Regions from separate parts of the Kitasatospora sp. NPDC057015 genome, predicted to be linked through region 1. Evidence: riboswitches for the same ligand, from Rfam matches in the RefSeq annotation. Region 1 holds a riboswitch; each other region holds the start of a gene.
The links. Region 1 has a riboswitch for cobalamin ahead of ACFTWP_RS16170 (ribonucleoside-diphosphate reductase subunit alpha). Riboswitches for the same ligand answer to the same signal wherever they lie in the genome.

Region 1 (7,502 bases):
GGACAGGTAGAGCCGGGCCTCGGGCGAGTTGATGTGCTTGTAGAGGCTCAGCACCACGTTGTTGGCGACGATCGAGTCACCGGTCGCGAAGAAGGCGACCAGCCGGCCGATCATGTGCCGCTCGCCCTCGCTGAGCTTGGCGAGGTCGGCGACGTCGGAGTGCAGGTCCACCTCCTCGACGGTCCAGGTGTTCTTGATCGCGTCGCGGTAGCGGTCGTAGAACGACGGGTAGCGCATCGGGCGGAGCGTCAGCTCGAAGCCCGGGTCGAGCAGCATCTTCTCGCGGCCGGGCGCGTCGACGCCGGTCTCGGGCGTGGGGGAACTCACTGGCAGGCCTCGCAGGACTCGGGGTTCTCCAGGGAGCAGGCGAGCGCCGCCTCCTCCTCCGGGGTGAGGGTGGACGTCGGCGCGGTGACCGCGACCGGCACCGGGGCGGCCGCGCGGGCGGTGCCGGTGGCGGCCTGGGCGATCCGGGTGGCCGGGCGCGAACGCAGGTAGTACGTGGTCTTCAGGCCGACCTTCCAGGCGTACGCGTACATCGAGCTGAGCTTGCCGATGGTGGGCGCGGCCATGAAGAGGTTCAGCGACTGGCTCTGGTCGATGTACGGCTGCCGGGCGGCGGCCAGGTCGATCAGCGCGCGCTGCGGGAGCTCCCACGCCGTCCGGTACAGCGAGCGGACCTCGGCCGGCAGCCAGTTGAGCTCCTGCACCGAGCCGTTGGCCTCGCGCAGCGCGTCCCGGGTCTGCGCGTCCCAGACGCCCAGTTCCTTGAGCTCGCGGACCAGGTACGGGTTGACCTGGAGGAACTCGCCGGAGAGGGTCTCGCGCTTGAAGAGGTTGGAGACCTGCGGCTCGATGCACTCGTACACGCCGGCGATCGACGCGATGGTCGCGGTCGGCGCGATCGCCAGCAGCAGCGAGTTGCGCAGGCCGGTGGTGGCGATCCGGGCGCGCAGCGCGTCCCAGCGCTCCGCCCAGTGCGGGGCCGTCTCGAAGTGGTCGATGTGCAGCTGGCCGCGGGCGGCGCGGGTCTCCGCGTACGCCTCGTGCCGGCCCAGCTGCTCGGCCAGCTCGCTGGAGCGCTCGTAGGCGACCAGCATGATCCGCTCGGCGATCAGCGTGGAGAGCCGCTTGGCCTCGGCGGAGTCGAAGTCCAGCCGGAGCTGGAAGAAGACGTCCTGCAGGCCCATCACGCCGAGGCCCACCGGGCGCCAGCGGGAGTTGGAGGCGCCGGCCTCGGGGGTCGGGTAGAAGTTGATGTCCACCACGCGGTCGAGGAAGGTGACGGCGGTGCGGACGGTCGAGTCCAGCCGGTCCCAGTCCATCGCGCCCACGAGATCGGCGGGGGAGGCGCCGGGGGCCACGTGGGCGCCCAGGTTGACCGAGCCGAGGTTGCAGACGGCGGTCTCGGAGTCGTCCGTGACCTCCAGGATCTCCGTGCAGAGGTTCGAGGAGTGGACGGTCCGGCCGGGGACGGCGGTCTGGTTGGCGGCGCGGTTGGAGGCGTCCTTGAAGGTCATCCAGCCGTTGCCGGTCTGCGCCAGGGTCCGCATCATCCGGGCGTACAGCGTCTGCGCGGGGATGGTGCGCTGGGCCTTGCCCTCGGCCTCGGCCTTCAGGTACGCCGCGTCGAAGTCGGCACCCCACAGGTCGACCAGCTCGGGCACGTCGGCGGGGGAGAACAGCGACCAGTCGGTGCCCGCGTTGACGCGGCGCATGAACTCGTCCGGGATCCAGTGGGCGAGGTTCAGGTTGTGGGTGCGCCGCGCCTCCTCGCCGGTGTTGTCGCGGAGCTCCAGGAACTCCTCGATGTCCGCGTGCCAGGTCTCCAGGTAGACGCAGGCCGCGCCCTTGCGCCGGCCGCCCTGGTTGACGGCCGCCACCGAGGAGTCGAGGGTGCGCAGGAACGGCACGATGCCGTTGGACTTGCCGTTGGTGCCGCGGATCAGCGAGCCGCGCGACCGGATCCGGCTGTAGGACAGGCCGATGCCGCCGGCGTGCTTGGAGAGCCGGGCGATCTGCGCGTAGCGCGAGTAGATCGAGTCCAGGTTGTCCAGCGGCGAGTCCAGCAGGTAGCAGCTGGACATCTGCGGGTGCTTGGTGCCGGAGTTGAAGAGCGTCGGCGAGGACGGCAGGTAGGACAGCGCGCTCATCAGCGCGTACAGCTCCGAGACCTCGCGCACCGACTGCCCGTCGTCGCCGACCGCCAGGCCGCTGGCGACGCGGAGCAGGAAGTGCTGCGGGGTCTCGATCACCTTGCGGGTGATCGGGTGGCGCAGCAGGTAGCGGGACTGCACGGTGCGCAGGCCGAAGTACTCGAAGCGGTCGTCGCCCCGCTGGTCGATCAGGGCGTCCAGCTCGTCCGCGTGCTTGGCGACGAACGCGGCGGTGGTGTCGCCGATCAGGCCCTCGGCATGGCCGACGACGATCGAGGCGGAGAAGGACACGGCGCCCTGGCCGACGGCCTCGTCCTGGATCTCCAGGGCGAGCAGCCGGGCCGCGAGCTTCGAGTACTGCGGGTCCTCGGCGATCATCGACGCGGCGGCCTCGACGGCCAGCCCGCGCAGCTCCGCGAAGTCGGAGCCGGCGTGCCGGCCGCGCAGGGCGGCGGCGGCGACGTGGCCGGGGTCGACCTGGGGCAGGTCGGCACTGCGGTCGGTCAGGAGGCGCAGGAGCGCTCCACCGGGGTCGGACACCGTCGGGTCGGACGGGACGGCGGGGCTGGAACCCTGGGCGGGCAGGGCGACTGAGGCAGCGATGGTCAAGGCGCTTCTCTCCTGGCGGCGGCGGTCGGCGAGGGGGCTGCCGGGCCGTATGGGCGCAGGGGAGCGCAGCGCGGAACACCTCACGGCGCGCGCGAACCACCCCCCGGCCCACCCGCGAGGCCCGGACGAAACTGCTGTGCTGCACGGCGACTGCGGGGAAGCCCTGTGGCACGCCGTCGGCAGGTCATCGGACTCGCGGGGCCGCTCGGGCAGCCCGCTCACCGCTGCGGGGCAGTCCCGGACTTCCACCGGGTTCCCCTGCGTTCGACAGCAGGAGTGAGCATACATCTAGTGGCGGCTGACTATCGCGGCACCATATGTAGTAGCGGGCGTGTCGTACGCGCACACCCGCCACCACCCCGCTCAGAGCCTCAGGAACACCTTGTACGTATCGGAATCACCCGTCGGCGAGGTGAACTGGGCGATCAGCCGGTAGCGCCCGCTGCTGCCCAGGGCGGCCGCGACGGCCCGGTCCGTGGCCACCGGCGCGGTGCTGTCGAGGACGACCAGACTGAACCAGCCGTCCCGGATCGCGGCGACGGTGCCCTCGTCCCCGTGGTGCGCGACCCCGGCCGGATCCACGTAGTCGGTGCCCTTGCGGGCCGAGACCCACTGGTCGGCCCTGGTGACGGCGCCCAGGTAGTACTCCGGCAGCCCGTCGACCTCGGTGAGGTAGCGGCCCTTCGGATCGGCGTGCACCCGCAGGACGCTGAGCAGCCGGCCGGAGTCCGGCCCGTTCTGGAACCGCAGCGCGGCCTGTTCCAGGCCCAGGGCCAGCAGCACCACCCACACCAGGATGCCCAGCTGGGGGTTGCGGAAGTGCGCGCCGACCAGCCGGGTGATGCCCACGCCGGCCAGCGGGGCCGCGAAGAGCATCCCGAAGCCGATGTGCCGGAACATCACCGCGGAGGTCTGCAGGTAGGCGTGCAGGGCCGGGATCAGCAGCGCCGTCCCGCACAGGGCCACGGTCAGCGCGATCCGGCGGAGCCGCGAGGCGGTGACGGCATCGGTCTCCGGCGACTCGTTCATCCGCTCGCGGCGGACGTACGCCACCCCGCCGGCCACGGCGAGCACCGTGAACAGACCGCCCCACTGCGCGGCGGCGGTGAGGATCGAGCCGATCCCCTGGGTGCCCTGGCCGCGCGCGGGCGTCCACGAGACGACGTCGGACAGGAGGCCGAAGGGCAGCAGCACGGCGACCGTGCCCACGGCCAGCAGGGCCGCCCGCAGCACGGCGGGGCCGCGGCCCCGGTACGGCCAGGCCGTGATCAGGGCCAGGGCGACCACGGTGGGCAGCGCGAACACCGAGGCGTACTCCACCGCGACCGCGAGGGCCGCGACCGGCGCCGCCAGCAGGACGAGGGCGACGGGTGCGCGGCTGGTCCGTACGACGATCCAGGTCGCGCCGGCGACCAGCAGGACGGCGAGCGCGTCCGGGGCGGCGTAGAAGCCGACCACCACGGTCGACTGCAGCACCGCGTACGCCCCGGCCCCGCAGATGGCCGCGCGCTCGTTGAAGAGCCGGTTGGTGATCGAGTAGAGCAGGGCGGTCGCCACCAGGGCGAAGACCAGGCTGAGCAGCCGGGCGCCGAAGATGCCGCTGGCGTTGGCGGCGGCCCCGGCCAGCGGCGGGTAGAGCCACGGCGATCCGGGGATCTGGCCGACCAGGTCGGTGGTCACCGCGGCGCCGTTGAGCAGGTGGTCCAGCTGCTGGCGGCCGACGATCATGGCGACCGCCTCGTCGGGGTGCGCGGCACCCAGCAGGCGCAGCGAGAGCGCCGCCTGGACGGCCAGCACGCCGAACAGCAGCCCGCGGCCGATCCACCGCCGCCGGGGGCTGGTGGCGTGGTCCCAGCCGGTGGCCGGGACCTGCGGTATTCGGTACGGCGCCAGCGCCACGGCCTGGTCGCCCTCGCCCGCGTACCGGACCGGCTCGACGGGCCGGTCGGCTCCGGCGTGCTCCTCGTCGGGGTGCTCGTCCTCGTGCGGGCGGGCCTCGCGCGGGTACGCCTCGTGCGGGCGGGCCTCCTGCGGGTACGCCTCCGCTCCCGCGTACCGCGCCTCGCGGTGCTCGTCCTCGCGCGGGTGGGCCTGCTCGCGCGGGTACGCCTGCGCCTCGCCGTACGCCTCCGCTGCCGCGGCCCCGTCCGGCGCGGCGCCCCGCCGGCCGCGGGGGTGCCGCTCGGCGTCGGGGTGGCCCGGCCCGGCGTGGCGTCCCGGCGCCGGCCGGTCGCCCTCCAGGGCCTCCCGGGCCTCCGGGGCCCGCGGCGCCTCTCCGGCCTGCCGGGGGTCGGCCACGGCCACGGCCACGGCCGGGTCGGCCGGGTCGGCCGGGCCGTCCGGGTGGCCGGGGTGGGCCGGGTCGGGATCGGCCGGGAGGTAGACGCCGGCGTCGGCGGACTCCCGGCCGTACCCGGGCGCGACCGGAGCGTCCGCGCCCGCCCGGGGCCGGCGGTGGTCGTGCTCCGCGGGCCGGGCGTACCGGGCCTGCGGCTCCTCCTCGTACGGGGGCTGGGCCGGCGTCTGCGGCGTGAACCAGGAGTCGGTCTCTGAGGGCATCATGGGTTCCGGATGTCGAAGCCGTAGCGAGGGTCGGAGGCGCGCTTCTTGTACTCCGCGAGCGAGGGCGGGACGGCCTCGATCCGCCAGTCCGCGCGTTTCACGATGTTGAACCAGACGAAGCCGACGACGTCCTCGTGCGCCTCCAGCCCGGAGAAGAGCTGGTTGACGTCGGCGCGCTGGCGGTTGCCCTGCTGGGAGGCGGTCTCGCTGATGAAGAAGGGCTTCTGGCTGAACGTACGGATCTCGGCCATCGTCGGCCCGTACAGCGTCTCGAAGGTCTTCGGCCCGGTGAGGGTGAAGTAGCCGGTCATGCCGGCCCAGTCCACGTAGGTGTCGCCGGGGTAGTACGGCGCCAGCCGGGTGTTGGGGGCGGGGTCGGTGATGTTGGGGCTCCAGACCCAGATCACGTTGGTCGCGCCGGCCCGGTCGAAGAGGTCGTGGACGTGGCGCCAGGCCGCGACGAACTCCTCGGCGCTGCTGGCCTGTCGGCCCCAGGGGTACCAGTCGCCGTTCATCTCGTGCGCGATGCTGATGGCGATGGGCAGGTTGAGCTTGGCGGCGGCCTTGGCCACGTCCTTGACGTAGTCGTCCGTCGCGCCGGCGGCGATCGCCGCCATGGAGGGGGAGTGCGGCTCCCACGCCATGTACGGCAGCGCGCCGGCGTCGTAGATCCGGCGGACGCCCGCGGTGTCGAAGCCGTCGCCCCAGCCCGCGTAGTACTCCAGGACGTTCGGCTGCTTGCCGATCGCCGCGGTGTAGCCGCCCAGCGCGTCCATCGACTCGGGCACGCCGGGCAGCGCGGCGCCCAGGTACTTGTGGTCCGGACTGAGCAGCGGGGTGACGTCGTACGGGATGTCGGTGGCCTGCGCCCGGGGCCGCGTGGTGGCGGCCGGGGCCGCGGCCGCGGTGGCGTCGGGGGAGGGGCCGCCGGTGGCCGCGGGCGCCGCGGCGGCCTCCGCGGGCAGGGCGAAGCCCGGGTCCGCCGGGCCGCAGCCGCTCAGCAGCAGCAGACCTGCCGCCAGGAGCGGGAGCAGCGCGGGCGAACGGCGCGCGAGGCGCCGGGTACGGCGGGCGGACACGGTGATCACACAGCTTCCGTGGGACGCGGTTGGACGAGGACCCGGCCCACGATGACGGCGTAGAAGAGGCCGGACGCGAGCACGAGCGCGAAGTTCAGCGGCCCCATGGTGAGCATCCGCCAGATGCCCGCGCCCACCCACAGCACGGCGGTGCCGCCGCTCCACGCGATGACCCCGGTCCAGAACCGCCGGGTCTTGTTCTTCTTGGCACCGCTGGAGCCGGTCGGCTGCCAGGCCATCCGGTTGCGCCGCAGGATGTCCCAGATGGCGAAGACGTGCGCCCAGCCGTACATCATCCGGGCGGCCCAGGCTTCGAGCCGGTACGGGTTGCGGTGCCACAGCGGGAACACCAGCGTGGCGTACACCAGGCCGGGGAGCACCAGGGCGGTGTTCTCCCAGCGGATCAGGTCCGGGCGCATGACGAGCAGCACGATCGGGATGAGCGGGGAGACGATGGTGAACAGCGCCGTGTGGATGTAGTAGAAGAACCCGGACATGTAGCACATCCGGGTCACCGGCCGGAGCTTGGTCTCCCAGAACTTCCGGCTGCCCAGCAGGCTCATCGAGCCGGTGCACCACCGGTACTGCTGGTTGAAGAACCCGCCCACGTTGTCGGGGCAGACCCCGGCCGCCAGGGCGATCGGCACGTACAGGAGGTCCCAGCCGAGCCGGCGCAGGTCGAACCCGGTGTGCACGTCCTCGGAGTGCCCGATCAGGGTGGTGCCGCCGTTCTGGTCCAGCGCCGCGCGCCGGTACACGGCGCAGCTGCCCACGCAGATCGCGCCGTCGTTGCGCTGACGGGAGACCTGGACCGTCCGGTAGAAGAGCTCCTGGACGGCGCCCGCGCCGCGCTCGATCCAGTTCTGCGAGTCGAGGATGCGGAAGTACTGCGGGGATTGAACTATTCCGAGCCGGGGGTCGTTCTCCATGTAGGGGAGAAGCTCATCCAGCAGATCGGCCCGGGGGGCGAAGTCCGCGTCCAGGATCAGGATGTACTCACTGTCGGAATTGCGGAACCCGAACTGGAGGTTGCCGGCCTTCTTGAACCAGCCCCGGTTGTTGCGGGTGCCGTAGACGAACTCGAAGTCGACCGCCA
Region 2 (7,502 bases), on a different contig from region 1:
AGGACCAGCCCTCGCCCATCTTGTGCCAGGCGACCGTGCCGCCCTCGCCGGAGGCGCCGAGCACGCGCAGCGCGTTCTCCTCCCCGACCTTCCACTTCGCGGACTTGACGAACTGGAACACCCCGACCGGCCAGCCCTGGTTCCAGGCCCGCAGCGCCATCCCGAAGGCGGCGGTCGACTTGCCCTTCCCAGGCCCGGTGTGCACGGCGGTGATCGGCAGCGTACGGCGCTGGCGGGTCGTCAGGCCGTCGTCGGGGACGCTCTCCGGCTTTCCCTGGGGCATGGGTCAGGCCGCCTTTCGGTCGGTGCGGTGGTCGCTGCGGGGGGTGGTGGGTGTGCGGGTGGGACGCGGACCGGCGGCGGGGCCGGCCGGACGGTGGGCGTGCACGAGCGCGGTCACGCCCTCGGCGCGCAGCTCGTCCAGGGTGACGGCCGAGGCACCGAGCTGCCCGGCGAGCTTGCGGGCGAGGCCCAGCCGTACCGGGCCGGACTCGCAGTCCAGCACCATGCTCGCCAGGCCCTGGGCGGCCAGCAGCCCGGCGGCCCGGCCCGCGTCGGCGAGCGCCTCCCGGCCGCCGGTCGCCCGGCCGTCGGTGACGACGACCAGCAGCGGACGGCGGTGCGGGTCGCGCATCCGCTCCACCCGCAGGGTCTCGTGGGCGCGCAGCAGGCCGGCCGCCAGCGGTGTCCGGCCGCCGGTCGGCAGGGACTCCAGCCGGGCCGCGCCGACCTCCACCGAGGAGGTCGGCGGCAGGGCCAGTTCGGCGCTCGCGCCGCGGAAGGTGATCAGGCCGACCTTGTCGCGCCGCTGGTAGGCGTCCATCAGCAGGGACAGCACGGCGCCCTTGACGGCGGTCATCCGCTGCCGGGCCGCCATCGAGCCGGAGGCGTCGACCACGAACAGCACCAGGTTGGACTCCCGGCCCTGGCGGACCTGCTCGCGGAAGTCGTCCCGGCGCAGCTCCAGCGCCCGGCCGGTGCGCCCGCGGGCGTGCTGGTGCGGGGCGGCGGCCTGCAGGGTGGCGGCGAGGTGCAGCCGGGTCAGCGGGCCGGCCGGGCGACGGGCGCGGATGGTGTGCCCACCGTCCGTCTCGGCGGGCGAGCGGCGCCCCTGGGCGCCCTTGCCGGTGCCGGGCACCTTGAACAGCCTGGTCCGGTACGGCTCGCCGGCGGCCACCGGCGCGTTCTCCCGGGCCGGGCGGGGGTTCCGGGCGGGCACGTCCGCCTCGGGGGCGTCCGGCGCGGGCGCCGCGTCGGTGGCGGCGAACTCCGAGGGTGCGGTCGGTCCGGCGGGGTCGGGCGCGCCGCCGGGGCCGCCGTCCGGGCCGCCGTCCCCGGGGCCGTCGTCGTCCGGGCCGCCGCCGTCACCGTCCGGGTCGGGCTGCTCCTCGTCCGGGCCGCGGCCCTCGGAGGCCTCCTCGGCACCGGTCTCCTCGGGCTCGTCCGGCTCGGCGTGCTCCTCCAGGGTCCGGTCCAGCTTCTCCTCGTCCAGGCCGGGAGCGTCGAACGGGTTGCGCCGGCGGCGGTGCGGCAGGGCCAGCTGGGCGGCCTTGCGGACGTCCTCCTCCAGCACCTCGGTGCGCCCCGACCAGGCGGCCAGCGCCACCGCGGTACGGGCCATCACGATGTCCGCGCGCAGCCCGTCCACCTCGAAGGCCGCGCAGACGGCGGTGATCTGGCGCAGCGCCACGTCGGTCAGCTCGACCTCGGGCAGCAGGGCGCGGGCGGCGCCGATGCGCTCGGCGAGCTCCCGCTCCTCGGCGGCGAACCGGCCGGCGAAGCCCGCCGGGTCCGCGTCGTAGGCGAGCCGGCGGCGGACCACCTCGGCGCGCTCGCGCGGCTCCCGGGTGGCGGCGATCTCGACGGTGAGGCCGAAGCGGTCCAGCAGCTGCGGCCGCAGCTCGCCCTCCTCCGGGTTCATCGTGCCGACCAGCAGGAACCGCGCCGCGTGCCGCACCGAGACGCCCTCGCGCTCGACGTACGAGCGGCCCATCGCGGCGGCGTCCAGCAGCAGGTCGACCACGTGGTCCTGGAGCAGGTTGACCTCGTCGATGTAGAGCACCCCGCGGTGGGCCCTGGCCAGCAGGCCCGGCTCGTAGGCCCGGACCCCCTCGGACAGCGCCCGCTCCAGGTCGAGCGAGCCGACGATCCGGTCCTCGGTGACGCCGACCGGCAGCTCGACCAGCTGGGCGGCCCGGGCGCCGGCGCCGGCGCCCGGGTGCGGGCCGTCCGGGCACTGCGGGTCCGGGTCGACGGGGTCGCAGGCGAAGCGGCAGCCGTCGACCGTGTCGATCGACGGCAGCAGGCCGGCCAGCGCGCGGACCATGGTCGACTTCGCGGTGCCCTTCTCGCCGCGGACCAGCACACCGCCGACGGCGGGTGAGACCGCGTTGAGCAGCAGCCCGAGCCGCAGGTCGGCCATGCCGACGATCGCGGTGAACGGGTATCGGACGTCACTCATCGGGTGTCCCTCTCCTGAGACTGACCGGCAATCGGGGGGTGGGTGAAGGAGCGGGGTTCGGGCCGAGTCTGGCAAGGCGGAGGATGGAGTGGCAGCGGAGCTGCGGCGACTGACGACAACGCTGTCCAGGCGATTGCCCGGGCGCCGCGACGCCGCCCCCCGATTGCCGGTCAGTCTTAGCTGGTCCTGCGGCATCCGTACCCGTCCGGCCCCTCACGGCGCACCCGGCGGCACGAAGGGCAGCCCCTGCGCCGGGACGCCGTCCTCGATCATCCGCCACAGTGCGCCGGTGTCGGCGTGCTCCTCGATCAGGTCGCCGAGGCGGTCCAGCCGCGACTCGCGGGCCGCCGCGAAGGAGGTGTCCGGGGCGGGCACGAACGCCCGGCCGGCCAGCTTCGCCGCCTCGCGCAGCAGTTCGCGGCGGAACCCGTCGTTCTCCAGCACGCCGTGCCAGGTGGTGCCCCACACCGCGCCGACCCGGCAGCCGTCCAGGGCCCGCCCGGCGCCGTCCGAGACGAACGGCTCGCCGCCCTCCACGGCGACCACGCCGTGGTGGATCTCGTAGCCCTCGACCGGCTGCCCGAAGGCCTCGCCGGTCGGCCGGGCGAGCACCTTCTCGGCGCCGAACCGCACCCGCGCGGGCAGCAGCCCCAGCCCGTCGACGGCGCCGGCCTTCGACTCCACCTCGTCCACGATCTCGCTCGCCAGCATCTGGTAGCCGCCGCAGACGCCCAGCACGGGCAGCCCGGCGGCGGCCCGCGCCCGCAGCGCCGGCTCCAGCCCGCGCTCGCGCAGCCAGGCCAGGTCCGCGACGGTGGCCCGGGTGCCGGGCAGGATCACCAGGTCGGCGTCGGCCAGCTCCTCGGGCCGGGTGGCCCAGCGGACCAGCACCCCCGGCTCCTGCGCCAGCGCGTCCACGTCGGTGAAGTTGGACAGCCGGGGGAAGCGCACCACGGCGACCCGCAGCACGTCCGCCCCGAGCGGGCCGCGCGCGTCCTCGCGGTCGACCACGGTGGAGAGGTCCAGCGAGTCCTCGGCGTCCAGCCACAGGCCCTTGAGCATCGGCAGGGTGCCCAGCACCGGACGGCCGGTCAGCCGGTGCAGCATCTCCAGGCCGGGCTCCAGCAGCCGGGCGTCGCCGCGGAACTTGTTCACGAACCAGCCGGCCACGTGCCGCTGGTCCTCGGCCGAGAGCAGCGCCAGCGTGCCGTACATGGCGGCGAAGACCCCGCCCCGGTCGATGTCGCCCACCACCACCACGGGCAGTGCGGCGGCGGTGGCCAGGCCCATGTTGGCGATGTCGCGGTCCCGCAGGTTGATCTCGGCGGGCGACCCCGCCCCCTCGCAGACCACCACGTCGTAGCGGCGCCGCAGATCGGCCAGGCACTCCAGGGAGCGCTCCAGCAGGACGGGCTTGCGCTCGCGGTAGTCCAGCGCGCCGACCTCCGCGACGGCCCGCCCGAGCAGGACGACCTGGCTGCGGCCGTCCGCTCCCGGCTTGAGCAGCACCGGGTTCATCGCCGCCTCCGGCTCGACCCGGGCGGCCTGCGCCTGCATCGCCTGCGCGCGGCCGATCTCGGCGCCGTCGGCGGTGACGAAGGAGTTCAGCGACATGTTCTGCGCCTTGAACGGCGCGACCTTGACGCCCTGTCGGGCCAGCCAGCGGCAGATGCCGGAGGTGACCACGCTCTTGCCGGCGTCCGAGGTCGTTCCGGCGACCAGCAGTGCCCCGCTCACGAGCGGCCACCCTTCCGTCGATGTGTGAGGCCCCGGCCCGCACGGTGCAGGAGGGCGTGCCCGACGGCGGTGACGCCGAGCGCGAGCAGCCCGACCCGGCGGGAGAGCCGGCAGGCCCGTTCGATGTCCGCCGCCGACACGGGCGGCAGTTCGGCGCCCAGCACCGGCCGGTGCTCGACCCGCTCGCCGTAGGTCAGGGTGCCGCCGAGCCGCACGCCCAGCGCTCCGGCGAAGGCCGCCTCCGCCTGCCCGGCGTTCGGGCTGGGGTGGGCCGAGCCGTCGCGGTGCCAGACCCGCCAGGCGGTGGCCGGCTGCGGTGCGGCGCAGACCGCCAGCAGCGCGGTGAGCCGGGCGCCGGGCCAGCCGGCCACGTCGTCCAGCCGGGCCGAGGCCCAGCCGAACCGGGCGTAGCGCGGCGAGCGGTGCCCGACCATGGCGTCGAGGGTGTTGACGGCCCGGAAGGCCAGCAGGCCCGGGGTGCCCGCCAGCGAACCCCAGACCAGGGCGTTCACCACGGCGTCGGCGGTGTTCTCGGCGACCGACTCCACCACCGCCCGGGCGATCTGCTGCCCGTCCAGCCCGCTGGGATCGCGCCCGCACAGGTGGGGGAGCCGCTCACGGGCGGCGGTGAGGTCGCCCGCCGAGAGCGAGCGACCGATGGTGCGGGCCTCCCGGGTGAGCGAGGTGCCGCCGAGCACCGTCCAGGTCGCGGCGGCGGCCAGCGCGGCCCGGCCGGCCGGGGAGCGTCCGAGGGTGCGGTCGGCCAGCACGGCGCCGGCCGCGACGGTGCCCACGCAGAGCGCGGTGTACGCGGCGCCGGCCGCGCGCCGGTCGCGCCAGAGCAGCCCTTCGAGGCGCCCGGCGGCGCTGCCGAAGGCGGCCACCGGGTGGCCGCGGCGGGGGTCGGCGAAGCGGGTGTCGGCGAGGTAGCCGGCGGCGGCGCCGAGGGCGAAGGCTGCGCCGCGGGTCAGCCCGCGCACGGCAGGGGCGACGCGGCGGGGCGGCGGCGGGCTCGGTTCGACGGTGGCCGGTGGGTGGCCCGGGCAGCCTGCATGGCGTGCGTGTCCTCACTCAGGGTCCGCGCCCTGGATCGACGTACCGGGGGCGAGAGTCTCCTGGCTTCCGGGTCGGACACACCCTCGGGCCTTCCCGCGGGCTTCTGACGGACCGCCGTGACCATTCGTTCGAGCGTGCTCCCCGGTGACAGTGGCGGGACCGCGCCGGACTCGCACCGGCTTCCTCTGCATGCCTCCGTTTGGCTGAAGGATCCCATCACGCGGCGGAACCGGGAGTCAACCAAGGCCACCGAGGGTTTGGTCACACGCGCCGTCCCCGTGCGCGGCGCGCGCGGCGGGTCCGCCGGTGCACGAGCGCGCAGGCCAGGGCCGCGCTACCCGCGTAGCGGAGGAGTCTTGGAGGAAACCGTCACTACCTCCGAGTAGCGCGCCCGTCGAACCGTCAGGATCTGTGCGATCCACCAGTCGCGCGAGGGGGCCCTGAGCTGCGCTTCGTGCGTTCGGCGACTGGGGTGGGCCCGGGCCGGCCCGTACGGTCGTTCCTCATGCGACCCAGAAAGCCCTCAGTCACGCCGGTGCCCTTCTCGCCCATGGCGGCCAGGGCGCACCGCGCCGGGCTGGGCCTGACTCCCCAGCAGGTGGCGGAGGGCATGGCCGCGCACGGGGTCCGGTTGCTGCCGGCCCACGTCATCGGCTGGGAGACCGGGGAGATCCGGCCCTCCGAGGAGGAGTTCGTCGCACTGGCCCGCGCCCTGTGGTGCCCGCCCGCCCAGCTGATGGGCGCCCGCCCCGCCTGCCTGCGCGACTTCCGGGTGGCCCGCGAGCTCGGCCGGGAGGAGGCGGCCCGCCGGATCGGCCTGTCGCCGCGCGCCTACGACCTCGCCGAGGACGCGGGCCGGTGGACCGGTGACGAGGACCAGACCTACCAGCTGGCCCAGGTGCTCGGGATGACCCTGCGGGACGTGGTGGCCGTCCTCGGCCGTGAGGAGGAGCTCGACCAGCGCCTGCGGCGCTGCATCGACGGGCGCTGGCAGGCGCAGGTGAAGGCGGTCGGGCGGATGGTCCCGGTGCCCCGGGAGCTCCTCGCCGCCGTGCTGACGGACCTGCAGAACGAGTACCAGGTGACGGCGCACTGGGGCTCCGGCGGCTGGGGCTCCTCCGCCCCGGCCCAGCCGGAGCCGGCGCAGCAGACCCGGCCGATCGGCGAGCGGTTCTGGGAGCTGATGTCGCGCCAGCCCACCGACATCCCGGTCTGACCCCGTCCGTTTCCCACCCCTCCTTCCTCTCCTTCCTCTCCCTTCTCTCTCCTCCCTCTGCCCCCGCGCGGCCGTCCTCTCCCGGGCCCCTCTCCCCGGCCGGTCTCCCGCTCCCGTGCCCCGGACGGCCCCGTACCGGTGGCCGCCCGCCCGGTCGGCGCGTGGACTGGTGTCGGTCATGCAACGGTGCGCCGCGGCCCACCGCGCGGCGCACCGCACCACCGTGCCGCGCGGCGCGGTGGCCGTCCGCGGCGGAGCAGCAGAGCGGGGAGCGAGATATGCGATGGGGAACCGCAGCAGTCGTGGCGGCCGCCGTGGCCGGTACGGGCGTCGCCGTGCTGGCCCTCGGGCGCAGGGTCTCGGAGCGGTCGGTGCACCCCCGTGCGGGCCGGGGGACGGGCGCCCTGCCCGTGCGCGTGGTCGGCCTGGCGGCCGGGCGCCTCACCCTCACCCGGACTCCGGAGACGGCCCGTGCGGGCCGCTACGCCGTCGAGTGGGGCGTGGACGGCCACGCGGTGGTCGGCGAGGTCCTGCGGGTCGACCAGCAGGGCGTCACCCGCGTGCTGGAGCGCGCCGACAGCGGCACCCTGGAGGTCGGCACCACCGTGCGGCTGACGCCCCGGGTGTACCTCGGCGACCCCACCACCGCGCTGGGCCTGCCCTTCCTGGAGACCGGGGCGGTCGGCGAGTCCGGCCCGCTCCCGGCCTGGTACCTGGACGGCATGCGCGGGACCTGGGTGCTGCTGGTGCACGGCCCGGGTGCGGACCGCCAGCAGACCCTGCCGGTCGTCCCCGTCCTGCACCGGCTGCGCCTGCCCGTCCTGTCCGTGACGTACCGGGGTGACGAAGGCGCGCCGGCCTCGCCCGACGGGCTCGGCCACTTCGGCGAGACCGAGTGGCGCGACGTCGAGGCGGCCGTCCGGCTGGCCCTGGACAGCGGCGCGGGCAAGGTCGTCCTGTACGGCTGGTCCCTGGGCGCCACGATGGCGCTGCAGACGGCTGCCCGGTCCGCCTGGGCGCACGCGGTGAGCG
Region 3 (7,502 bases), on a different contig from region 1:
AGCACGGCCACCGAGAAGTACGGGACGGTGTCCGGGTCGACCTCGGCGAGCGGGGCCGTCCGCTCGGCGGCCATGGTGGCGCGCTCGACGTACTGGGCGTCGTCCAGCCGGCCGGCCCGTTCCAGCGCGCGGCGCACGGTGGGGAAGGTCCGGCCGAGCTTCATGATCACGGCCGAGTCGGTGGACGCCAGCCGGGCCGCCAGCTCCTCCTCCGGCAGGGTGCCGGGCAGGATGGTCAGCACCTCCTCGGCCTCCACCAGCGGGCGTCCGAGCCGGGCGGCGGCGGCACTGACCGAGGTCACGCCGGGCACCACCTCGGTCGGGTAGCGGTGCGCCAGGCGCTTGTGCATGTGCTGGTAGGAGCCGTAGAAGAGCGGGTCGCCCTCGGCGAGCACCACCACGTCGCGGCCGGCGTCCAGGTGGGCGGCCAGCCGGGCGGCGGCCTCCTCGTAGAACTCGTCGATCGCGCCGCGGTAGCCGCCGGGGTGGTCGGTGGTCTCCACGGTCAGCGGGTAGACCAGCTTCTCCTCGATCTGACCTTCCGTCAGGTACTGCTCGGCGATGGAGCGGGCGATCGAGCGGCCGTGCCGGGCGCTGTGGTACGCCACCACGTCGGCCTTGCCGATGAGTTCGGCGGCGCGGACGGTGACCAGCGAGGGGTCGCCGGGCCCCAGCCCGACGCCGTAGAGCCGGCCGGGACCACCCGTGGTCGACTGATCGTCCGTCATTCTTCCTCACTCGCAATCGCGTTGACGGCGGCGGCGGCCATCGCACTGCCGCCGCGCCGGCCGCGGACCACCAGGTGCTCCAGCCGGGAGGGGTGCTCGGCCAGGGCCTGCTTGGACTCGGCGGCGCCGATGAAGCCGACCGGCACGCCGATCACGGCGGCCGGGCGGGGCGCCCCCGCCTCGATCAGCTCCAGCAGCCGGAAGAGCGAGGTCGGCGCGTTGCCGACGGCGACCACCGCGCCGTCCAGCCGCGGCAGCCACAGCTCCATGGCGGCGGCGCTGCGGGTGTTGCCCATCTTCCTCGCCAGCTCGGGCACCGACGGGTCGGAGAGGGTGCAGATCACCTCGTTGTCGGCCGGCAGCCGCTTGCGGGTCACCCCGCTGGCGACCATCGACACGTCGCAGAGGATCGGTGCGCCGGCGCGCAGCGCCCGGCGGGCGTCGGCCACCACGCCGGGCGACCAGAGCAGGTCCTCGACCAGGTCGGTCATGCCGCAGGCGTGGATCATGCGCACCGCGACCTGCGAGACGTCGGCGGGCAGGCCCGCCAGGTCGGCCTCGGCCCGGATGGTGGCAAAGGACTCGCGGTAGATCGCCGCCCCGTCCTTCTCGTACTCGATCACTTGGTCCTCCGGGCCCGGGCCACTGCGTCGGCCATCTGTTGCGTTGTCGTTGCTTGGTAGGTGGGTGCGGCGTCGGGGCGGCGGACGGCCACCCGGTACCCGTCCGGTGTGGCGAGGGCGTCCACCCACGTGCCGGCCGGGTGCCCGCACCGCCGCTCGCAGCCCGACCAGTGCACGGGCAGCAGCCGCCCGGCGGCCGGGTCGGCGCCGGCCAGCGCGCGGGCCGCGTCGCCGCGGACGTCCGCCAGGGACTTGGCGCAGCCGGGGGTCCCGGTGCAGGCCATGGCGAGTTCCCACGGGGAGTGCGGGTCGAGGCCGAGGCCGGCGGCCGTCAGCCGGCCGGTCCACGTCCGCGCCAGCTCCGGGGTGAGGCCCGGGACGACGGCACCGCGCCAGGGGGTCACCCGCAGTTCGCCTGCGCCGTCGGCGGCGGCCTCCGCCAGCAGCCGCCACTGCGCGACGCCGGCGCGGCCGAAGGGCAGGCCCGCCGAGAGCCCGTGGCGGCCGTCCGGGCCGGCCACCGGGCCCGCCTGCGGCAGCGCGCCGGACAGGACGGGCAGGGCGACGGCGGGCGAGCCGGGCGGGGTGAGCCGGGCGCCGTCCGGGTCGGCCTCGCGGATCCGCCAGGCCTGGGCGCCGGTCTCCCGCAGCAGGGTGAGGAAGTCCTGAGCCGCGCGCAGTGCCTCGGCGACGGCGCGCACCGCCGGTACGCGCAGGGCGGTGGTGGCACGCCCGAGGCGCAGGAGTGCCCGGTCGGCGGGGGTTGCGATCAATGTCACATCGGCGTCGAGGCCGGCGACGTCGCCCCGGCCGTCGTCGAGGGCGAACAGGAACCGGCCGGAGAGGGCGGTGGACCACTCGGCGGCGCACAGTGCGGCGTCCAGCTCGCGGGCCCAAGTGGTCACGTCCGCATGCCCGTTGCCGTCGATCCCGGCGAGCGGTGAGGCCACGATGTTGCGTATCCGCTCGTGCCGGTCGGAGGGCAGCAGGCCGGCGGCGCGCAGCCGGCCGCCGAGCTCGGCCCCGCAGCCCTCGGGCAGGCCCCGCAGTTGGACGTTCCCCCGCGAGGTGGTCTCCAGGTGCCCGTCCCCGAGCTCCTCGGCGGCGGCGGCCAGCGCGAGCACCTGACGGCTCGTCAGCAGGCCGCCGGGCAGCCTGACTCGGGCGAGCGCGCCGTCGTCGGCCGTATGTAGACGAAGGGCCCCCGGGCACGCGTCCTCGCGTGCCCGGTCGGGCACGCCGGGGCCCGGGGCGACGGGGTCGGGTGTGGGTGACATGGCGGCGAGCATACCCAGGATCCGGCCGGGGACTCTGTCCCGTGGATCACCCTCAGCGCCTACTATGCTCGCGGGCGGATCCTTCGGGGTCCGCTCACGCCAGAGACGGCGCAAAGGGGAGGAAACCGGTGCAAACCCGGTGCGGTCCCGCCACTGTGACCACGGTTCATCGGCCGTGGGAGCCAGGAACTCCTGCCGTCCCGATTCCCCCGCGCTCCGGCCGGGGGTCCCCCACGGGGCGCGGACCCCGAGGAAGGCTCGACCTATGCGCTGCCGCATGCCTGCGCCCGGGCTCACGCCCGCGCCGGACGCCGTGCCCCCGCCCGTGCCGTCGTCCGGGCGCACGCCCGCGCTGACGCCCACGCTCATGCCCCTGCCCGCCATCGAGGCCGGGAGGGCCTTCGCATGATCCTGCTTCTGTCGACCTCCGACACCGACCTGCTGAGTGCCCGGGCGAGCGAGGGCCCGGTCGGGTACCGCCTCGGCAACCCGGCCCGCCTCACCGCCGAGGACCTCCCGGCGCTGGTGGAGGGCACCGACCTGGTGGTCGTCCGGCTGCTCGGCGGGCGCCGGGCCTGGCAGGAGGGCCTGGACGCGCTGCTGGCCGGCCCCCGCCCGGTGATCGTGCTGACCGGCGAGCAGGCCCCCGACGCCCAGCTGATGGAGCTGTCCACCGTTCCCGCCGGCATCGCCGCCGAGGCGCACGCCTACCTCGCGCACGGCGGCCCGGCGAACCTCGCCGAGCTCGGCGCCTTCCTCTCCGACACCGTGCTGCTGACCGGCCACGGCTTCGCCGCCCCCGCCTCCGCGCCCGAGTGGGGCCCGCTGGAGCGCACCGCGACGGCGGAGAACGCCGACGGCCCGGTGATCGCGGTGCTCTACTACCGCGCCCACCACATGAGCGGCAACACCGCCTTCGTCGAGACGCTCTGCCGGGCGATCGAGGACAAGGGCGCCCGCCCGCGCCCGCTGTACTGCTCCTCGCTGCGCGGCGCCGAGCCCGAGCTGCTGGCCGAGCTGGCGCAGGCCGACGCGATCATCACCACCGTCCTCGCGGCCGGCGGCACCCGCCCCGCCGACGCCTCCGCCGGCGGCGACGAGGAGGCCTGGGACGCGGGCGCGCTGGCCGCCCTCGACCGCCCGATCCTCCAGGCGCTCTGCCTGACCTGGTCGCGCGCCGCCTGGGAGGCCAGCGACGACGGCCTCTCCCCGCTGGACACCGCCACCCAGGTCGCCGTCCCCGAGTTCGACGGCCGCCTGATCACCGTCCCGTTCTCCTTCAAGGAGCTGGACGAGGACGGCCTGACCGTCTACGCGGCCGACCCCGAGCGGGCCGCCCGGGTCGCCGGCATCGCGGTACGGCACGCCCGGCTGCGGTACATCCCGGCCGCCGAGCGGCGGCTCGCCCTGGTGCTCTCCGCGTACCCGACCAAGCACGCCCGGGTGGGCAACGCCGTCGGCCTGGACACCCCGGCCAGCGCGGTGCGCCTGCTGACCCGGCTGCGTGCGGAGGGCATGGACCTCGGGCCGCTGGACGGGCCGGACGCGCTGCCGGGCCTGGCGCCCCGGCCCGACGGCCCGGAGGCGGGCGGGCGATCTGCGCTGAACGACACCCACGAGGGCGACGCGCTGATCCACGCCCTGATCGCGGCCGGCGGCTACGACCAGGACTGGCTGACCGAGGACCAGCTCGCCCGCAACCCGGTGCGGATCCCGGCCGCCGACTACCGCCGCTGGTACGCCGAGCTGCCCGCGGGCCTGCGCGAGGAGGTCGAGCGGCACTGGGGGCCGGCGCCCGGCGAGCTGTACGTGGACCGCAGCGTCAACCCGGACGGCGACATCGTGCTCGCCGCCCTGCGGGCCGGGAACCTGCTGGTGCTGATCCAGCCGCCGCGCGGCTTCGGCGAGAACCCGGTGGCGATCTACCACGACCCCGACCTGCCGCCCTCGCACCACTACCTGGCCGCCTACCGCTGGATCGCGGCCGCCCAGGAGGACGGCGGCTTCGGCGCCGACGCGGTCGTCCACCTCGGCAAGCACGGCAACCTGGAGTGGCTGCCCGGCAAGACCGCCGCGCTGTCCGCGGAGTGCGGACCGGACGCGGCGCTCGGCGACCTGCCGCTGGTCTACCCCTTCCTGGTGAACGACCCGGGCGAGGGCACCCAGGCCAAGCGCCGGGCGCACGCCACCCTGGTCGACCACCTGGTGCCGCCGATGGCCCGGGCCGAGAGCTACGGCGACATCGCGCGGCTGGAGCAGCTGCTCGACGAGCACGCCAACATCGCCGCGATGGACCCGGCGAAGCTGCCGGCCGTCCGGGCCCAGATCTGGACGCTGATCCAGGCCGCCCGCCTCGACCACGACCTCGGGCTCGCCGAGCGGCCGGAGGACGACGGCTTCGACGACTTCCTGCTGCACGTGGACGGCTGGCTCTGCGAGGTGAAGGACGCCCAGATCCGGGACGGCCTGCACGTGCTGGGCCAGGCCCCGGTCGGCGTCGACCGGGTCAACATCGTGCTCGCCATCCTGCGGGCCCGGCAGATCTGGGGCGGCGTGGCCGCGCTGCCCGGCCTGCGCGAGGCGCTCGGCCTGGACGAGTCCGCGCCCACGCTCGGCGCGGCCGACGCCGCCGAGGCGAAGGCCCGCGAGCTGGTCGAGGCGATGGAGGCCGAGGACTGGGCTCCGGAGGCGGTCGAGAAGGTCGCGGCCGGTCTGCCGCCGGCCGTGGCCGAGGTGCTGGACTTCGGCGCCCGCCAGCTGGTGCCGCGGCTCGCCGCCACCACCGACGAGTTGGACGCCGTGCTGCACGCGCTCGGCGGCGGCTTCGTCAAGGCCGGCCCGTCCGGCTCGCCGCTGCGCGGACTGGTCAACGTGCTGCCCACCGGCCGCAACTTCTACTCGGTGGACCCGAAGGCGGTGCCCAGCCGGCTCGCCTGGGAGACCGGCCAGGCGCTGGCCGACTCGCTGGTGGAGCGCTACCGGGCCGACAACGACGGCGCCTACCCGTCGTCGGTGGGCCTCTCGCTCTGGGGCACCAGCGCGATGCGCACCGCCGGCGACGACATCGCCGAGGCCTTCGCGCTGCTCGGCGTCCGCCCGGTCTGGGACGACGCGTCGCGCCGGGTGAACGGCCTGGAGGCGATCAGCCCGGCCGAGCTCGGCCGCCCGCGGATCGACGTGACGCTGCGCATCTCCGGCTTCTTCCGCGACGCGTTCCCGCACGTGGTCAACCTGCTGGACGACGCGGTGCGACTGGCCGCCCGCCAGGAGGAGACGGACGAGGAGAACTTCGTCCGCGCCCACGTGCAGGCCGACCTGGCCGTGCACGGCGACGAGCGCAAGGCCACCGTCCGGGTGTTCGGCTCCCGCCCGGGCACCTACGGCGCCGGCCTGCTCCAGCTGATCGACAGCCGGGACTGGCGCACCGACGCCGACCTGGCCGAGGTCTACACGGTCTGGGGCGGCTACGCCTACGGCCGCGACCTCGGTGGCCGCCCGGCCCGCGAGGAGATGGAGACGGCGTACAAGCGGATCACGGTGGCGGCGAAGAACACCGACACCCGTGAGCACGACATCGCCGACTCGGACGACTACTTCCAGTACCACGGCGGCATGGTGGCCACCGTCCGGGCGCTCACCGGCAGGGCCCCGACCGCGTACATCGGCGACTCGACCCGCCCGGAGACCGTCCGGACCCGCACCCTCACCGAGGAGGCGGCCCGGGTCTTCCGCGCCCGGGTGGTCAACCCGCGCTGGATCGAGGCGATGCGCCGGCACGGCTACAAGGGCGCGTTCGAGATGGCGGCGACCGTCGACTACCTGTTCGGCTACGACGCCACCACCGGCGTGGTCGCCGACTGGATGTACGAGAAGCTCACCCAGGAGTACGTGCTCGACCCGACCAACCGGGAGTTCCTCGCGGGGGCCAACCCGTGGGCCCTGCACGGGATCAGCGAGCGCCTGCTGGAGGCGGCGAGCCGGGGCCTGTGGGCCGAGCCGGACCCGGAGCTGATCGAGCAGCTGCAGGCGGCGTTCCTGGAGACCGAGGGCGACCTGGAGGACGAGGGCTGAGCCCCGTCCGACCGCCCCGGCCCTGACCGGCCGAACCCGGCTGCCCCGACCCGCACGGTCGGGGCAGCACCTTTTTCCCCTTGCGTTTCCCTCCTCGCGCTTCCCTCCTCGCGTTCTCCCCCTCGCCTTGCCGCCCTGGTCTCCACCGGCCCTTGGATGTCAAAGATTCTGGACATGGAGTCTGCTTTTCTTTACATTGATGCCATGCCACTCGAAGAGAAGCGCGTATGGATCATGGGCGTGGTCACCGTCGTGGCGTACGCCGCGTACCTGGCCGCCGTGCTCGGCGGGGCCGGCGGCACACCGCTCAGCCACCTGCCCTACACGGCCGCACTGCTGTGGAGCGTCCTCGCCGCGGTGGTCGCGACGATCGTGCTCGACATCGCGGCGGCGCTCACCACCCGCGAGGACTGCGGCCGCAAGGACCAGCGGGACCGCGAGATCCACCGCTTCGGCGAGCGGATCGGGCAGGCCTTCGTGGTGCTCGGCGGGGTGACGGCACTCGGGATGGCGCTGGCCCGGCTCGACCCGTTCTGGATCGCCAACGCGACCTACCTGGCGTTCGTCCTGTCCGCCCTGCTCGGCTCCACCGCCAAGATCGTCGCCTACCGCCGGGGGCTCCCCGCATGGTGAAGCCGACCCGGGTCACCAACGTGATCCGCGCCCTGCGGTTCACCCACGGCGGGATGACCCAGGCGGACCTGGCGGTCCGGATCGGCGTCACCCGTCAGACCGTGATCGCCATCGAGCAGGGCCGCTACTCCCCCTCGCTGGAGCTGGCGTTCCAGATCGCCCGGGCCTTC
Region 4 (7,502 bases), on a different contig from region 1:
CTACTCCACGGCGGTGAACGCGCGAAGGCCGCCGGACCAGGTCGGTCCGGCGGCCTTCGCGGCGGGCTGCGGCGAACGGTCAGTCGCGGCGGATCGTGGGCTTCAGCTCCATGAACCGCGCGAGCAGGCCGTTGACGAACGCCGGGGAGTCGTCGGTGGAGAACTCCTTGGCGATCTCGACGGCCTCGTCCAGGACGACCGCGTCCGGGACGCCGTCCTCCCAGATCAGCTCGTAGGCACCGAGCCGCAGGACGTTGCGGTCCGCGATCGGCATCCGGTCGAGGGTCCAGCCCACCGAGTAGGTGGAGATCAGCTCGTCGATCCGACGCGCGTGCTGGACGTACCCCTCGATCAGCTGCATCGTGTACTCGCCGATCTGCGGGGTGCCCTCGTCCGGCTTGGGCTCCCGGGCGCGGGCGACCCAGTCGGCGAGGACGCGCTGCGGGTCGACGTCCCGGTGGTCGGCCTCGAAGAGGATCTGGAAGGCTCGCGTACGAGCCTTGCTACGGGCGGCCGACACGGACTTACTTCACCCGGCCGAGGTAGCTGCCGTCGCGGGTGTCGACCTTGATCTTCTCGCCGGTGACGATGAAGAGCGGGACGGCGATCTCGGCGCCGGTCTCCAGCGTGGCCGGCTTCGAGCCACCGGTGGAGCGGTCGCCCTGGACGCCCGGCTCGGTGTGCTGGATGAGCAGCTCGACCGAGGCCGGGAGCTCGATGTACAGCGGCGCGCCCTCGTACATCGCGACGACGGCCTCGAAGCCCTCGAGCAGGTACTTGGCGGCGTCGCCGACGACGGCGGGCTCGATGGTCACCTGGTCGTAGGTGTCCGTGTCCATGAACACGAAGTTCGAGCCGTCCTTGTACGAGAACTGCATGCCGCGCTTGTCGACGCTGGCGGTCTCGACCTTGGTGCCCGCGTTGAAGGTCTTGTCGACGACCTTGCCGGTCAGGACCTCCTTGAGCTTGGTGCGCACGAAGGCGGGGCCCTTGCCCGGCTTGACGTGCTGGAACTCTACGACGGACCAGAGCTTGCCACCGTCGAGCTTGAGGACCATGCCGTTCTTGAGATCGTTCGTGGAAGCCACGGGCGCACTTACTCCTGGATATAGCTGTCAAGGAACCAAGGGGACGCGTCCTGGCCCCCGCCGCGGCGACACGCCGCGGCAACGGGACTACAGGGCGAGGAGCTCCTTGGTGGTGATGGTGAGCAGCTCGGGCCCGCCCTCTTCGAGGGGGCGCACCACGAGCGTGTCCTCGATCCGGACCCCGCCCTTGCCCGGGAGATGGACCCCCGGACCGACGGTGACCGGCACGCGACTGTCCAGTTTACCCATGTCTGCGGGACCGAGTCGCGGCGCCTCCCGGATCTCCAGCCCGATGCCGTGGCCGAGCGGGTGCGGGGAGGCCTCGGTGTGGCCGGCCGCCTGCAGGATCTCGCGCGCCGCCAGGTCGGGTACGCAGCTTTCGACGCCCGGCCCGAGCGCCTCGCGACCGGCCCGCTGGGCGCGGAAGACCAGCCGGTGCAGCTCCACCTGCCAGGGCGCCGGGGAGGCCCCGATGACGAAGGTCCGGGCGGTGGACACGCCGTAGCCGCGGTACTGGGCACCGAGCACGACGGTCAGGAAGTCGCCCTCCTCCACCCGCCGGTCGGTGGGCTGGTGGTTCTGCTGCCCCGAGTGGCTGCCGGTGCCGACCGACACCGGGAAGGCCGCCCGGTCCGCGCCGTGGTCGATCATGCGGCGCTCCAGCTCCATCGCCAGGTGCCGTTCGGTCCGGCCCACCAGGATCGATTCGAGCAGCTCGCTCAGGGCCTGGTCGGCGATCTCCGCCGCGATCCGCAGATCGGCGATCTCGTGCTCGTCCTTGATCACCCGCATCCGCTCGACCGCCCGGTCCAGGTCCGCCAGGCGGACTCCCCGGGCCAGGCCGGCGACCGCGCGGTGCCGGGTGACGGTCAGGTCGTGCTCCTCGACCGCGAGGTCGCCCACCCGCAGCCGGACGGCCGCCTCGGCGGCGGCGAGCGCGGTGTCGGTACCGGCCGTCACCGGCAGCTGGGTGAGGTCCTCGCCGAGCAGGTGCTCGCCGGTGTCGTCCGGTGGCAGGTCGTCCGGCAGCGCCAGCAGGGCGCGCTCCCGGGTGAGCAGCAGGGTGGCACCGCACGGCCCGCACCCGGTGAGGTAGCGGACGTTCGCCGGTCTGGTGATCAGCGCCGCATCCGCTCCCGTCGCGCTGCAGTTCTCCCTCAGACGCTCCCGCCGACCCGCGTACGCATCAGACATGGGTCGAGCGTACGGAGAGCGGCGGCGGTTCGCCCGGTGAGCGGCCCGGACGGCGGCACCGGCGGTGCTCGCGGGTGCCCCGGCGCGCGGCGAGGGCGGGCCGGGGCGCGGGTCGGGGGCTAGGGCCGGACGGGAATGGACGCGGCGCCGGCCGTGTTGGGAGCGGATGAAAACGACAACCGTTTCCCGGGTGGGTCGACCGGACCCGCCCGCCACCGCTCCACGGAAGGGGAGACCATGGCCCGCAGCGAGCTGCGCCCCGTCGTCCGACTCCGCTCCACGGCCGGCACCGGCTTCACGTACGTGACCCGCAAGAACCGCCGCAACGACCCCGACCGGATGACCCTGCGCAAGTACGACCCGGTGGCGCACCGCCACGTGGCGTTCCGCGAGGAGCGCTGACGCCGGGCCCGGACCGGTCCGGGATGAACGGCGGGCGACGCCACCGCACGGGTGGCGCCGCCCGCCGTTCGCGTTCGGGGCGAGCCCCGGCCGGCCGGGAGCAACCCGGGCGATCGGCGGCAGGCGCAGCCGGTGGACGCAGGGGCGGGCGGGGGCCCGCTCAGCGCGGGGGCGGCACCGAGACGACCATGGTCAGCCGCACGGGCGCGTCGCCCTCGTTGCGGTAGCCGTGCGGCTGGGAGGCGTCGAAGGAGGCGGTGCTGCCCGCCGGCACCCGGTGGTCGCGGTCACCGTGGGAGAGGGTCAGCTCACCGGTCTCCACCCGGACGATCTCGACCGTCCCCGCGGGGTGCGCCTCGGAGCCGTAGCCCTCGCCGGGTTCGAGGTGCCAGGCCCAGAGTTCGAGCGGCCCCGGGGCCTCCACGCCGCTCAGCAGCGTGCCGCTGCCGCCCTGCGGGCCGGTCCAGAGCGGGACGGCCTGGTCGGGCGTGACGATCCGCACCGCGGCGCTCTCGTCGTAGTCCAGCAGCCGGGCGACCGAGACCCCGAGCGCGTCGGCCAGCCGCACCACCGTGGCGACGCTGGGATTGGTCCTGACCTGCTCGATCTGCACGATCATCCCGCGACTGACGCCGGCCCGGGCGGCCAGCGCGTCGAGGGTGTGGCCGCGTTCGGCGCGCAGCCGCTTGAGGTTCCGGGCGAGCGCCTGGGAGACGAGATCGGGATCCGGCACGAGATAGTCCAATAAATTGATTCGGCTGGTTCATTCTGCTGTACTACGCTGCGATCCGGACAGGCGTCCGGTCGAATGTACTGCGGAGGCCATCGTGCTGTCCCCCACCACCCCCGCGGCCAGACCGCGGTGAGCGCCCTGCTCGCCCTCACCGCCAGCCTGCTCTGGGGCCTGGCCGACTTCGGCGGCGGCGCCCTGACCAGGAGACTTCCCGCCCTCGCGGTGGTGGTCGCCTCACAGCTGACCGCCGCCGTCGTCCTGGTGGCGGCCGTCCTCGCCACCGGCGGGATCGGCGACGCCACGCCGATGCTCTGGTACGCCGTCGCCGCCGGGGTGATCGGGCCGTTCGCCATGCTGGCCTTCTACCGGGCGCTGGCAATGGGGCCGATGGGGGTGGTGTCACCGCTGGCCACCGTCGGGGTGGCCGTCCCGGTCGGGGTCGGACTCGCACTGGGCGAGCGGCCCGGCCTCGGGCAGGCCGCCGGGATCGCGGTCGCGCTGGCCGGGGTCGTGCTGGCCGCCGGCCCGCAGCGGGGCGGGCCGGCGGCCGGGCCCCGGGTCCTGCTGCTCACCCTGGGCGCCGCGTTCGGCTTCGGCGCCGTGATGGCCCTGGTCGCGCAGGCCTCCGCCGGCGGCGGCCTGCTCCTGACCCTCTGCGTCCAGCGGCTGTGCAACATCGCGGTCGGCGGCGCCGCCCTGGCCCTGACCCTGCGGCGGACCGGCACCGGCACCGGTCTCGGCCGGGAGCTGCGGGGGCGGCTGCCCGCCCTCACCGCCGTGGGCCTGGCCGACGTGGCGGCGAACGGCGCCTACGCGACGGCCTCGCACAGCGGGTCGGCGGCCGCGGCGGCCGTGCTGGCCTCGCTCTACCCCGTCGTCACCGCGCTGATGGCACGCGGTGTGCTCGACGAGCGGCTGCGCCGGATACAGGTGCTCGGTGCGGGCCTGGCGGTGGCCGGGACCCTGCTGCTCGCCGCCGCCTGAACCACCGGTCCGCCCGGCCGGGCAAACCCGCTCACGGCGCGGCGGCCCAGCGCTGCTCCACCCTGCCCAGCCGCCAGTAGGCGACGGCCGCCGCCCAGACCACCACGAAGAGCCCGACGATCACATAGCCCACGTTGTCGAGCGAGAGGCCGGCGATCCAGCCGCTGACCGGATCGGTCAGGTCCAGCTTCTCGTGCAGCACGCTGACCAGCTCGATCGTGCCGATGATGAAGGCGACCGCGATCGACAGCCCGGTGATGGTCAGGTTGTAGTACACCTTGCGCACCGGGTTGGAGAAGGCCCACTGGTAGGCGAAGTTCATGAAGGTCCCGTCCAGCGTGTCGAACAGGCTCATCCCCGCCGCGAACAGCAGCGGCAGGCAGACGATCGCGTACCAGGGCAGCCCGGCGGCCGCGCCGCTGCCCGCCATCACCATCAGGGTCACCTCGGTCGCCGTGTCGAAGCCGAGCCCGAGCACCATCCCGACCGGGAACATCTGCCCGGGCCGGGTGATCGAACGGGTGGCCCGGTTCAGCACCCGGTTGAACAGGCCGCGGGAGTTCAGGTGCCCCTCCAGCTCCGCCTCGTCGAACCGACCGGCCCGCATCGCCCGGAAGACCCGCAGGATGCCGAACAGCGCCGCCAGGTTCAGCGCGCCGATCAGGTACAGGAAGGCCCCCGAGGCACTGGTGCCCAGCACGCCGAGCCACTGGTGGGCCGTCGAGTCCTCGTCCATCAGGGTGTTCGCCAGCTGCGCGCCGCCCGCCACCAGCGCCGCCATCAGGACGACCATGGAGGAGTGGCCCAGGGCGAACCAGAAGCCCACCGACACCGGCCGCCGGCCGTCCGCCATCAGCTTGCGGGTGGTGTTGTCGATCACGGCGATGTGGTCCGCGTCGAAGGCGTGGCGCATCCCCAGCGTGTACGCGGTGATGCCCAGGCCGACCCCGAAGACCTGGGTGCCGACCGCGTACTCGTGCGGTGCCACCAGGAAGAAGAGCGTCCCGAACGCCGCCACGTGCATCGCCAGGATCACCGCCATCAGCCCGGCCGTGCGGACGGTGTCCTCGCGCCGCCAGCGGAAGGCCGGCAGGGCGGGGGCGGTGGGCGGCGCGGCCGGGGCGGCACCGATTTCGGGCAGGGTCATGCGGTCACGCTCCAGCACCTCGTGGATCACTTCGTGAGATGCCGTGGCCGGTCTCCTGGCTGACGGGTCGAACGCTCCCGCGCCGGCCTTCCCGGACGCCTGGACGTCCAGTGACCACCCGCCCCGGTCAGGGGGCGGGACATGGCGCGGATGCTTCCCGATCACAGTGGCGAGGGCCGCTCCGGTCTGGGACCTCTGAAGGTCCGTCACCGGTCTTCCCGAACACCACGGCGGGCCACACCGTACGGGGCGTCAGGTCGTCCATGCAAGGCTGCGCACCTGCGCAGGTGTTCAGGATCACACCCCGTGGGCTGCGAGAATGGCCCGCATGCATCTCGTACCGGCCGAGCGCGCGGACCACCGGACCATCGACGGCCACCGGGTCTGCGAGGCCATCGCGGCGATCGGCGACCCCGCCCGGGTGCGCGCCCGGGCCGAACGCTTCGCCCTGCTCGCCGACCCGGGACGCCTCGCCCTGCTGCTCGCCCTGCACCGGGCCGGCCCGCTCGCCGTCAGCGACCTCGCGGTCGCCACCGGCATGCGCGACCCGGCCGTCTCCCAGGCGCTGCGGCTGCTGCGCACCGCCGCCGTGGTGGCCGGCGACAGGGACGGCCGGGTGGTGCGCTACCGGATCGTCGACGAGGACCTCGGCCCGCTGCTGGCCCACTGCGCGGCGGACGACCATGCCGAGCCGCAGCCGCACGAGGTGACCGCCCCCGCGTGACCGCCCGCGCCGGGTGACGGCCGGTCAGACCCGCTGGCAGCTCGGGCACCAGAAGAGGTTGCGGGCCGCGTGCTCCTCGGTGCGGACGGCCGTGCCGCAGACCAGGCAGGGCATCGCCGCACGGCGGTAGACGTAGACCTCGCCGCCGTGGTCGTCGACCCGCGGCGGGCGGTTCATCGCCTCGGGGGTGTGCTCGGGGCGGACGGTGTCGATCCGGCCCGCGTCCACCCCCTCCTGCATCAGGGTGACCAGGTCGGCCCAGATGGCGTCCCACTGCGCACGCGTCAGGTCGCGGCCGGCCCGGTGCGGGCTGATGCCGAGCCGGAAGAGCACCTCGGCGCGGTAGACGTTGCCGACGCCCGCCAGCACCTTCTGGTCCATCAGCAGGGCCGCGACCGTCGTCCGGCTGGCGGAGATCCGCCGCCAGGCCAGCACCGGGTCGGCGTCCGCGCGCAGCGGGTCCGGCCCCAGCCGGGCGGCGACGGCCGCCTTCTCGCCCGGGGTGAGCAGCTCGCAGGTGGTGGGGCCGCGCAGGTCGGCGTACGCGTCGTCGTTCTCCAGCCGCAGCCGCACCAGGCCGACCGCCCGCGGGGCCGGGCCCTCGCCGAAGGTGAAGCCGCCGTACAGGCCGAGGTGGACGTGCAGCCAGGCGCCCTCCTCGAACCCGAGGAAGAGGTGCTTGCCGGTGGCCTCGGCCGAGACGAGTGCCTGGCCGTCGATCAGCTCGGCGCCGTCGGCGAAGCGCCCCTGCGGGCTGGAGACCCGGACGGGGCGGTCGCCGAAGGCCTGGAAGTTCTGGGCGGCCAGGCGGTGGATGATGTGGCCTTCGGGCACGGAACGGCTCCCCCGGTGGATCAGCAGGACGGGTCCATCATCCCAGCCGGCACTGACAGCCCGGTGTGGCGGCGATCGGCGGGCGGCGGCGGGAAGGCCCTGGTCAGCGTACGGGGCGCCCGAGCAGGCGGGCCAGGATGACCTGGTCCAGGGCGGCGGCGGTGGCGCCGACGTCCAGTTGGGAGTTGTCGATGATCGGCAGCCCGGAGTTGTACCAGCCGGCCATCCGGCCGTGGATCCGGGCGACCTCCTCGTCGCTGAGGCGCCGATTGCCGCTGCGGCGGGCGTTGCGGGCGAGGACGGAGTCCAGCCCGGGGAGCAGCACCACCGGGATCATGCCGGGGCCGATGTGGCGCTTCCAGCCGCCGAGACCGATCGCCGGGCGGTCCGGGAACA

Region 2: another riboswitch for cobalamin. It lies ahead of ACFTWP_RS30575 (cobalamin biosynthesis protein); the one in region 1 lies ahead of ACFTWP_RS16170 (ribonucleoside-diphosphate reductase subunit alpha).
Region 3: another riboswitch for cobalamin. It lies ahead of cobN (cobaltochelatase subunit CobN); the one in region 1 lies ahead of ACFTWP_RS16170 (ribonucleoside-diphosphate reductase subunit alpha).
Region 4: another riboswitch for cobalamin. It lies ahead of ACFTWP_RS19210 (HoxN/HupN/NixA family nickel/cobalt transporter); the one in region 1 lies ahead of ACFTWP_RS16170 (ribonucleoside-diphosphate reductase subunit alpha).

What each region holds. Positions count from the first base shown of each region.
Region 1 is NZ_JBHUSG010000014.1:23,830-31,331, reverse strand. It holds gene ACFTWP_RS16175 (ribonucleotide-diphosphate reductase subunit beta) at 1-276, opposite strand, end outside; gene ACFTWP_RS16170 (ribonucleoside-diphosphate reductase subunit alpha) at 324-2,765, opposite strand; cobalamin riboswitch at 2,926-3,087, opposite strand; gene ACFTWP_RS16165 (glycosyltransferase family 39 protein) at 3,129-5,327, opposite strand; gene ACFTWP_RS16160 (glycoside hydrolase family 26 protein) at 5,324-6,415, opposite strand; gene ACFTWP_RS16155 (glycosyltransferase family 2 protein) at 6,412-7,502, opposite strand, start outside.
Region 2 is NZ_JBHUSG010000041.1:87,604-95,105, reverse strand. It holds gene cobO (cob(I)yrinic acid a,c-diamide adenosyltransferase) at 1-283, opposite strand, end outside; gene ACFTWP_RS30585 (putative cobaltochelatase) at 287-2,461, opposite strand; gene ACFTWP_RS30580 (cobyric acid synthase) at 2,675-4,198, opposite strand; gene ACFTWP_RS30575 (cobalamin biosynthesis protein) at 4,195-5,178, opposite strand; cobalamin riboswitch at 5,307-5,441, opposite strand; gene ACFTWP_RS30570 (helix-turn-helix domain-containing protein) at 5,790-6,470, shown strand; gene ACFTWP_RS30565 (alpha/beta hydrolase family protein) at 6,749-7,502, shown strand, end outside.
Region 3 is NZ_JBHUSG010000022.1:85,514-93,015, forward strand. It holds gene ACFTWP_RS21570 (precorrin-2 C(20)-methyltransferase) at 1-728, opposite strand, end outside; gene ACFTWP_RS21575 (precorrin-8X methylmutase) at 725-1,351, opposite strand; gene cobG (precorrin-3B synthase) at 1,348-2,628, opposite strand; cobalamin riboswitch at 2,718-2,843, shown strand; gene cobN (cobaltochelatase subunit CobN) at 3,034-6,699, shown strand; gene ACFTWP_RS21590 (hypothetical protein) at 6,904-7,332, shown strand; gene ACFTWP_RS21595 (helix-turn-helix transcriptional regulator) at 7,326-7,502, shown strand, end outside.
Region 4 is NZ_JBHUSG010000018.1:113,786-121,287, reverse strand. It holds gene nusB (transcription antitermination factor NusB) at 80-520, opposite strand; gene efp (elongation factor P) at 525-1,088, opposite strand; gene ACFTWP_RS19230 (M24 family metallopeptidase) at 1,176-2,282, opposite strand; gene rpmG (50S ribosomal protein L33) at 2,520-2,684, shown strand; gene ACFTWP_RS19220 (helix-turn-helix domain-containing protein) at 2,845-3,429, opposite strand; gene ACFTWP_RS19215 (EamA family transporter) at 3,547-4,401, shown strand; gene ACFTWP_RS19210 (HoxN/HupN/NixA family nickel/cobalt transporter) at 4,433-5,548, opposite strand; cobalamin riboswitch at 5,576-5,793, opposite strand; gene ACFTWP_RS19205 (ArsR/SmtB family transcription factor) at 5,877-6,272, shown strand; gene ACFTWP_RS19200 (Fpg/Nei family DNA glycosylase) at 6,297-7,106, opposite strand; gene ACFTWP_RS19195 (AAA family ATPase) at 7,210-7,502, opposite strand, start outside.